DNA from 3 places in the Fictibacillus enclensis genome. Region 1 is predicted to be linked to each of the others. Evidence: riboswitches for the same ligand, from Rfam matches in the RefSeq annotation. Region 1 holds a riboswitch; each other region holds the start of a gene.
The links. A riboswitch is a leader RNA that binds a small molecule or an ion and turns the genes downstream of it on or off. The one in region 1 is predicted to bind thiamine pyrophosphate.

Region 1 (3,281 bases):
CAGTCTGCCTCCCTGTTTCGGCACAAGGTAGCAGTCTTTTGAAATGATGCTTGAGGTAATGACAGGCTCCATAAAATTCAGCGACAGACATTCTCCTTTTACGGGAAAGACCGGCATATGAAGGCCTGTCTGGGCAGCAAGTCTCCCTGTCCATACGCCTGAAGCCAGCACCAGTTTTTCCCCATAAAACGTGCCTGCGCTGGTTTGCACGCCTGTTCCCAGTTGGGCAAAATCGAAGCCAGCAGCCTCTGTATACTCCATAAAATCGGCACCCAGCTTTACAGCGGCCTGGGCGTAGGCCTGAGTCAGCTTGGGAGCATTCACCTGACCGTCCTTCGGCAAAAACAGGGCGCCCGCCAGTTCCGCTGATGCGTTTGGTTCCTTTTTACAAAGTTCATCCACGTCCATCCACTCGGCGGGCTGTCCGTTAGCCCTGTGAAAGGCAGCCAAATCCTGCAGCCTTTCTGCCTCACAGCTGTCTTTGGCTGTTTTAAACAATCCTTTATCCACCCATTCCATATCCACACCGCTGATTTCCTTAAGTTCATAACTTAGTTCCGGAAAAAGCTGCCTGCTCTGTCTGGCCATCTCATACAGCGGGCCTGCTTCATGAATCTCTGCCTGGGCTCCGAGCATGCCGGCCGCCGCAGAAGAGGCTTCACTTCCAATTTTGTTTCGTTCCAATACAAGAACGTTGTAAGGGGTGTGACGGCGAAGAAAGTAGGCGATCGAACTGCCAATGACCCCTCCGCCGATGATGATGACATCATAATGTTTGCGCATCCTGATCACTCTCTTTCATTAAAACTGCTTTGTACTGTTTGGCTATCGAAACAGGATCTTCCGCCTTCCAGATTCCTGACATGACAGCAATGCCCGATGCTCCTGCGCTGACAATGGCGCCAACTCTCTCCGGAGAAATTCCTCCTATGGCGAGAACCGGAATGCTGACCGCTTCGGCCACCTCCTGCAATTGATCAAGTCCCCTTGGCTCTTTATCCTTTTTGCTTTCGGTCGAAAAAACATGACCAAAGAAAAGATAGTCCGCCCCCTTCTGTTCCGCCTGGATCGCCCCATCCCTCGAATGGACTGACTGACCGATTCTAAAAGAGGGAAAATGATGCCTGACCACATCTGGCGCAAGACTGCTTTCCTTTAAATGAATGCCGCCGAGTCCTGCAGCTACCGCAACATCCACACGGTCATTCATATAAATGGCTTCTCTTTGTATGCCACATTGCTTCAGCTTTTCGGACAAACTGTAAATGTCGCCTGCAGCCTGGCTGTTTTCTCTGATATGTATCGCTGTCACATGGGGGGCAAGGATGGATGACACTGAAAGAATACGGTCTTCGCTCTGTTTGCCGTCCGTGATGACATGGAACTCCAATGGGTGCATTTCCATTCCTCATTTCCATACAAAAAAGCCACTCTTTGCGTAGAAAGAGTGGCTGATTCACTGTTTTTTCAAATCAGCTGCAGCAGCTGTCAAAGCTGTGCAGTGGCACTTCCCTACGCTGGCATCATCCAGATCAGGTTCAAAGGGTTTAGAACAATGCGTTCAGTCTCAGCCCGGAAGGCTCCCCCAGTGTTGCTATAATATGAAGTTATTTTCATCTTACCACGAGCGAAAAAAATGTAAAGTGATTAGAAGCTGATTTTTTGCTCGAGGAACGCACGCAATTCGGATACCGGCATACGCACCTGTTCCATTGTATCACGGTCACGAACTGTTACTTGCTGGTCTTCCTTCGAATCAAAATCATACGTGATACAAAACGGCGTTCCGATTTCATCTTGTCTGCGGTACCGTTTTCCGATTGATCCGGTTTCGTCATAATCCACCATAAAGTCCTTGGCAAGACCTGCGAACACTTCACGCGCTTCCTCGGATAATTTTTTGGAAAGGGGCAGTACCGCTGCTTTAAACGGCGCAAGGGCAGGGTGCAGATGAAGCACATTTCGTGTGTCTCCGCCTTCCAGCTCTTCCTCTTCATAAGCATCAATCAAGAAGGCAAGGGTGACACGATCTGCTCCAAGCGATGGTTCGATGCAATACGGAACATAGCGGTCGTTCGTTTCCTGATCAATATAATTGAAATCTTCTCCGGAATGTTCGCTGTGGCGCTTCAAGTCAAAGTCGGTGCGGGAAGCAATTCCCCAGAGCTCGCCCCATCCAAATGGGAACTGATATTCAAAATCTGTCGTCGCGTTGCTGTAGTGAGAAAGCTCTTCGGATTCATGATCACGAAGGCGAAGCTTATCCTGCTTCATGCCAAGATTCAATAGGAAATCATGGGCGTATTGCTTCCAGAAATCGAACCATTTCAATTCCTCTCCCGGTTTGCAGAAGAATTCAAGTTCCATCTGTTCAAATTCCCGCGTACGGAATGTAAAGTTTCCTGGCGTGATTTCGTTTCGGAAGCTTTTGCCTACTTGTGCAATACCAAACGGCAGCTTTTTCCTCATGGTACGCTGAACGTTTTTAAAGTTTACAAAGATCCCCTGCGCTGTTTCAGGGCGAAGATAGATTTCGTTCGTACTGGACTCTGTTACCCCCTGGAATGTCTTGAACATCAGGTTAAATTGGCGGATGGAAGTAAAATCATGTGCTCCGCATTCAGGACAGGCAATGTTATGTTCTTCAATCAATTTTTCCATTTCATCAAATGACAATCCATCCACAATCTTTTCAATGCCTTTTTCGGAAAGCGCATCTTCAATCAGCTTGTCCGCACGGTGGCGTGCTTTACACTGTTTACAGTCTATCATTGGGTCATTGAAGTTTCCAATGTGTCCTGAAGCCACCCATGTTTGTGGATTCATCAGGATCGCAGCATCGAGACCTACATTGTAAGGGGATTCCTGAACAAACTTTTTCCACCAGGCTTTTTTTACATTGTTTTTCAGCTCCACACCGAGCGGGCCATAATCCCAAGTATTTGAAAGTCCTCCGTAGATTTCAGATCCCGGAAAAATAAATCCGCGCTGTTTCGCCATGTTGACGACTTGCTCCATTGTCACACTCATGTCATTCTCTCCTTTATTCGCATTTGCTTTTTGAAAACCAAAAAAGCCCCCGCCCATAGACAAATCCTGTTTGTCCAGGGACGAGAGCTGTACTCACGCGGTTCCACCCTAATTGATGCAATCACTATTGCATCCGCTTTGGTCAATTAATGGCTCGAGACTTCCGTTTCTCTGAACATTCGCCCGGGCTTTCACCATCCCCGGTTCGCTTCATCTAAAGAGGCTCAGATACTATTGGTCTGTCATTGCGG
Region 2 (3,281 bases), 110 kb from region 1:
TTAAGCAGCATGGGGGCCGGAAGTCCTGAAAAAGGCCCGGAAGAACTACAGCATTATTTGAGGATGAAAGGTGAAGCAGACGACCGGCTGGAATCCAGCAGGCTTCACTATACCATCGTGAGGCCGGGCGCCCTGACCAATGACGGAGGAAATGGGAAAATAAAAATTGGTGAGCAGCTGGGCCAGGGAAGCATCTCCCGGGCAGATGTGGCGAAAGTCATGGTTCAGTCGCTGGACCTGGAGAATGCCAATCATAAGATTTTTGAAATCCTTGAAGGAGACCAGCCAGTAGCCGATGCCCTTAAATCCCTATAAATAAAGAATGGAAAAGGCATGCTCCGAGGGCATGCCTTTTTCATTTGAGACCTTCTGCACTGCATTTCGAAGGTGTTTTCTGTTAGTGTAGGAAATAAGGGTTTTTGAAAGGAGAATAAAAGAAATGAACCAAGAACTTTACAGACAATTCGAAATGACAAGAGGATTTTTCTTAAGAAGCATCAGCAAGATTTCACCAGAACTGGTTGATATTCAGCCACAAGGGTATAACAACACGATACAATGGCACATCGGGCACGTGTTAACCGTTACCGAACAGTTTCTGTTTGGTAAATCCTTTGCTTTGCCCGGGAAATATGTCGAATGGTTTGGCAAGGGGTCAAAGCCGGTTGACTGGCAAGGAGATGTTCCATCCATCGAGGAATTGACTCCCGAGCTTGAGAAGCAGCTTCTCCGCATCAAGGAAATTCCGGAAGAAGCCCTTGAGCAAAAGCTGGAAAAACCGTTTCTTGGATTGGAAACGTTCCGGGAATTGGCCGCTATGTCTCTCTTTCATGAATCTAACCATTTGGGTCAGCTGCATTCCATGAAGCTATTGCTCGAACGCACACAGCACTAAAATAACCCGGAGAACCTGTTCAGGTTCTCCGGGTTATTTATATACACGCAAAAGGCAGAAAGTTACAGAGGTTTTAAGTTTTATGTAAAGTCATCCACCACAAAACGTTAAGTCAGGAGTGAATGACTGAATGTAAAAAATCGATATCATCTTTAATTTTTTCTTTTAATAGATGATCTCTGCAACGTATATATTCGCCAGTGAGCGTAGCGATTTCTTTCATAAACAAAACAACCTCTGTATGTTTTAGCATGCATTCTCCCTGCCTTGATTTGTAATGGATAGTTCTTCTACTCCATCCTTTCCTCTTTTTTCGTCAAATTAAACCATGTTCTGCGACATTTTTATGATTTAAGAGAAAAAGGTGTGCATCAGCCTGTGACAAAAGGCGGATTGCGTGAAAGTTGAATAGAAGCTATGATAACATGGAAAATAAAATATATTTTCTGCTAGGGGAGCCCGTAGCCGGGCTGAGAGAGGGGAGAACGATCCCTTTGACCCTTTGAACCTGATCTGGGTTATACCAGCGTAGGAAAGTAGGAGTCGAAGATAACGGTATATTTGTATGTTTGTTTCTTTGTCTATCCTGTCGGGTTCTATTGATTAGAACCTGGCTTTTTTATTTTACCCGTTGCTTCGCCATTCCCCGCTGCGTGTAGCTCCGACTTTTAACAAGAGGAGGAAGTGGCATGACAGTACAGAACGAAAAAAAGGTTTCATTGAAATCGCAATTCCCGAACAGTGAGAAAATCTATCAAGAGGGTTCTCGCCAAGATATCAGGGTGCCCATGAGAAAGGTTAATCTGAGTACCACCAGGCTTTCTGGAGGGGAAGAGAAGAATTCGCCGGTGCTTCTTTATGACACAAGCGGGCCCTATACTGATCCGTTTTATACATCAGATGTAGAAAAAGGACTTCCGGTTTTAAGGAAACCATGGATTCAGGAAAGAAATGATACTGAAAATTATGAAGGACGTAATGTGAAGCCCGAAGACAATGGATATAACGAAAAGAATGAACGGAATGCCTATGCTTTCCCTGTTGCTGTAAAACAACCACTGCGTGCACGAAAAGATAAAAATGTAACCCAGATGCATTACGCAAAAAAAGGCATCATCTCGCCGGAAATGGAATTCATCGCCATCAGGGAAGGATTGGAGTCAGAATTTGTCCGCAATGAGGTGGCTTCCGGAAGAGCGATTATTCCGGCAAACATCAACCATCCTGAGTTAGAGCCCATGATTATCGGCCGGAATTTCCACGTGAAGATCAACGCAAATATAGGCAATTCAGCAGTAACTTCCTCCATCGAAGAAGAAGTTGAGAAAATGACCTGGGCGACTTACTGGGGAGCGGATACCATTATGGATTTGTCCACTGGAAAGGACATCCATACGACCAGGGAATGGATTATAAGAAATTCACCGGTACCTGTTGGCACAGTCCCGATTTATCAAGCGCTTGAGAAAGTGAATGGCATAGCTGAAGATTTATCCTGGGAGGTGTACAAAGATACGTTAATTGAACAGGCGGAACAGGGGGTGGACTACTTTACTATTCATGCAGGGGTTTTGCTCCGATATGTCCCATTAACCATCAACCGGGTGACCGGCATCGTTTCGCGTGGCGGCTCCATCCTGGCCCAGTGGTGCCTGGCTCACCATGAGGAAAACTTCTTGTACAGTCATTTTGAGGAAATTTGTGAGATCTGCAAACGCTATGACATCTCCATCTCCCTTGGGGACGGTTTGCGTCCAGGATCGATTGCCGATGCGAACGATGAAGCACAGTTTGCCGAGCTTGAAACGCTGGGAGAACTGACGAAAATCGCCTGGAAGCATGACGTCCAGGTGATGATTGAGGGACCAGGACATGTGCCGATGCATCAGATCAAGGAAAACGTGGATAAACAATTGGAGATCTGCCATGAAGCGCCTTTCTATACACTCGGGCCGCTAACAACGGATATTGCCCCGGGCTATGATCACATCACATCGGGCATTGGAGCCGCAATGATCGGCTGGTTCGGAACTGCGATGCTTTGCTATGTGACACCAAAGGAACATTTGGGATTACCCAATAAAGATGATGTGCGCGAGGGGGTAATCACCTATAAGATTGCAGCCCATGCAGCCGATTTGGCCAAGGGCCACCCGGGAGCCATGGAACGGGACAACGCACTGTCCAAAGCCCGTTTTGAATTCAGATGGGAGGATCAATTCAATCTGTCACTTGACCCGGACCGGGCAAGAGAATACCATGATGAAACCCTGCCCGCACAGGGAGCGAAAACCGCTCATTTCTGTTCAATGTGCGGACCGAAGTTCTGCTCTATGCGAATTTCTCACGATCTGCGGAACATGCCTGAACTAAAACAAGAAGCCGA
Region 3 (3,281 bases), 640 kb from region 1:
GGAACAACCCGATCAGAGAGGTGGATAAGCAACCCGTCCCTGTCACATAGGAAAGCATTTCATGCCCCCCTCTTATGATCATAGTTTCTGTCCCATCACTCAGGATATCCTCTTTACCCGTAATGGCGACCAAGCAATTCAACCGATTGGCCGCATAGCGGGCCAGTTCCGAATTGTCCTCTCCCAGACCCCCGTCTACCCCTTTTCCGCTCCATTCTTCTCCGCTTAAGAACGCGATTTCAGCCGCATTGCCGCAGATCACATTTGGAGAAACTTCCTCAATAATATCCAAAACAGCCGTTTTTCTTAACGATGATAATCCCGCACCGACCGGATCAAATACAACCGGAATTCCATTGGCTTTGGCTTTTTTTCCGGCGATAATCATTCCTTTCACCAAATCCGGTTCAACCGTTCCGATATTCAATATAAGGGCGTCGGCTGCCATTACTGCTTCTGCTGCTTCTTCATAATGATGGGCCATCATGGGGCTTCCTCCGGCAGCGAGAATTCCATTGGCCAGAAAATTCATCGTTACCTGATTGGTCATATGATGAATCAAAGGTTTTTTCAAGCGAATATCTTTTATAAGATTTGGTAATTTTGTCATTGGTATTTCCTCCTGTATGCCCAGTGGTTGGTCGGTCCATGGCCGCTTCCAAGATGAAGGGGTACGCTGATGGCTTCCTGTATAAAGGCTTTGGCGGTTTCAACGGCTTCAATCGGAGATTTTCCAACAGCAAGTTCGGCTGTTATTGCAGCAGCAAATGTACAGCCTGTTCCATGGGTTTGTGATGTTTCAATGCGTTTCCCTTCAAATTCAATCAATTGTTCCCCATCATAATACAGATCCACTGGTTCATTTTCATGGGGAAGGTGACCGCCCTTGATGACGATTTTCTTTGCTCCCAAACCATGCAGAAACTTGGCTGCGTCTTCTCTGCCCTGTTTGTCCTCAATCTTTCTTCCGGTCAGTTGCTCGGCTTCTGGAATGTTTGGAGTCAGTATTTCTGCGAGGGGAAGAAGGTGTTTCTTTAGAGCTTCTATTGCATCCTTCTTAAGCAGTTCTGACCCTCCCTTCGCGATCATCACCGGATCAACCACCACATTGGTCCATTTATATTCCTGAATAAGTGAGGATACCGCCTCAATAATTTCGGCACTGAAAAGCATGCCTGTCTTCAACGCGTCTGGCCGCAGATCATCTGCAATACTTTTCAGTTGGTCTACCACCATTTCAACCGGTATGGCATGAATATTTTGGACACCTGTAGTATTTTGGGCGGTGACGGCCGTAATGACCGACATGCCATAAGCGCCTAATTCTTGAAAGGTTTTCAGGTCGGCCTGTATGCCGGCACCTCCCCCGGAATCCGATCCTGCTATGGTTAAAGCTTTTGGTGTGTTGGACATTATAGAAAACTCCTTCTTTTTCTTGACTTCATGTAAAAAGCCGCCCTCAAAAAGAAGGCGGCTTAAACATCATCATTTAGCTGGTCGTCCGTTTAAGCCACTTCCCTACGACGGTATGATCCGTATCAGGTTCAAAGGGTCAAAGTTCACTTTTCTCAGCTTTCACAAGCTCCCCTAGTGGTTGTTGCTATAAATATTATTTACACTCTATCGTATCGGACATCAATAAAGGCGTCAAATCGGAAATATGGAATATGTCGAAAAGTTAGTGAACGGCGTTTAAAAAGAGCGCGTTACGGGCATATTTTATACAACACCCGATAGAAACTCTGGAGGGAGAGAAATTATGAATATAAAAGAGAAACTGCAAAATTTAAAAAACAACCCGGAAGATGTATACAGTCATGCTCAGTCAGAAGAAACCTTCTCAAGAAATTACACCAATCCAGTCGAAGTCAAATATATCCCGACAAAAGAAGTTTATGAATTGCGAGTTTTTGACATGGAAGGCGGTGAGCAACTGGAAAGTAAAACTTTCCATTCCGTAGATGAGGTGCTGGCTGATTTAAATCTGGAAAATCAAAAATAACAAATCTAAATTTTCAGAATAAAATTGTTGCTATTATCTCTTGGGATAAGTATACTAGTAAAAACCCACTAAAGCATTAGCTATAATTACACAAGCTTTTGCAAAAATATTCAAGGAGGAATAGAGCATGAAAGATAATACGTCGTATAATAAAGATATGAACGATCTTGTGAAATACAAACTTCAGAAGAAAAATGACCCGTTCGCTTTTAATATGGTTGCTCAGATGATCCTTGATGAGTCCTTGCACGCCTTTCAAATGAAACGTTATAAAGAACAAATAGATGAAGCCCTTGAGAAACGAGACGAAGCCAGGTTTATGGAATTGACCGACGAATACCTTCGCTTCCTGGGGTAAGAAATCAAACCTTTTTGGTTTGATTTCTTTTTTTTTTGCCCTCTCCCAGTTGTGCGGCAGTGCAAAAAGTTGCATTATCATGCGTTTATGCTAGTATTTACAAGGTGATTATTTACAACATGAGCAGTATGTACGGAGGGTAACATGAGTAAAGTAAGACGAAACGATCCTTGTCCTTGCGGAAGCGGGAAAAAATATAAACATTGCTGTCAACGGTCGCTGACAACAACAAAGATGAAACAAATGGTTGAAATCAGCCGTCACCTGGAAGGGCTGGCAAAGTTTGCTTTTGACAACTTTCATGAAGACATGGGAAAAAAAACACGGAATTTTATCCAACAATTTAATGTTGATAATGAGCAGGTGGAAACATACGCAAACTTGATGGTATGCTGGCTCATTTTTCATTCGGCGGCTCAGGACGGTAAAACACCCGTAGAACTGTACCTTATGGAACAAAAAGAAAAAGAAGAGCGTCAGGTCTACGAAGTAGTGAAAGAATGGAAGAACACCACCCCTTCACTGTATACCGTTCAGGAACAGCTAAACCGGAACGTTTATAAGCTGAGAGATTATTTCACTCATCAGGAACATACGGTTGAAATCCATTCAGAATCCCTTCCTGAAGTGGAATTACTTGTTGCAGGTTCGCTGATCGCTACAGGGGAACATCAAGAATTTTACATTGATTATGCAAAAATTCCGGTTTCCGCTTCCGATCTATCAAAGAAACTGCAAACCATTCAGTCTGAACAATTAACAATGAAGGACGATTTTCCAAATGTTCTTCACATTCTTTTGTCCAACAAGTCTGCTGTTCCGGTCAATGATTCGGTTTTAGCTCTACTGAAAAATACAGCTTCTTCCGAAATTTATGAAAAGGCCATTCCCCTTTGGGATCAATGGAACAACAGCCAAAAG

Region 2: another riboswitch for thiamine pyrophosphate. It lies ahead of thiC (phosphomethylpyrimidine synthase ThiC); the one in region 1 lies ahead of QNH15_RS05690 (thiamine phosphate synthase).
Region 3: another riboswitch for thiamine pyrophosphate. It lies ahead of thiD (bifunctional hydroxymethylpyrimidine kinase/phosphomethylpyrimidine kinase); the one in region 1 lies ahead of QNH15_RS05690 (thiamine phosphate synthase).

The regions. Positions count from the first base shown of each region.
Region 1 covers NZ_CP126109.1:1,051,069-1,054,349, reverse strand. Annotated here, with positions in the region: gene thiO (glycine oxidase ThiO) at 1-783, opposite strand, end outside; gene QNH15_RS05690 (thiamine phosphate synthase) at 767-1,399, opposite strand; TPP riboswitch at 1,493-1,597, opposite strand; gene QNH15_RS05685 (glycine--tRNA ligase) at 1,648-3,030, opposite strand.
Region 2 covers NZ_CP126109.1:1,159,414-1,162,694, forward strand. Annotated here, with positions in the region: gene QNH15_RS06290 (SDR family oxidoreductase) at 1-315, shown strand, start outside; gene QNH15_RS06295 (DinB family protein) at 440-895, shown strand; TPP riboswitch at 1,337-1,447, shown strand; gene thiC (phosphomethylpyrimidine synthase ThiC) at 1,585-3,281, shown strand, end outside.
Region 3 covers NZ_CP126109.1:1,690,466-1,693,746, reverse strand. Annotated here, with positions in the region: gene thiM (hydroxyethylthiazole kinase) at 1-610, opposite strand, end outside; gene thiD (bifunctional hydroxymethylpyrimidine kinase/phosphomethylpyrimidine kinase) at 607-1,413, opposite strand; TPP riboswitch at 1,499-1,599, opposite strand; gene QNH15_RS09065 (hypothetical protein) at 1,760-2,002, shown strand; gene QNH15_RS09060 (IDEAL domain-containing protein) at 2,130-2,360, shown strand; gene QNH15_RS09055 (YecA family protein) at 2,505-3,281, shown strand, end outside.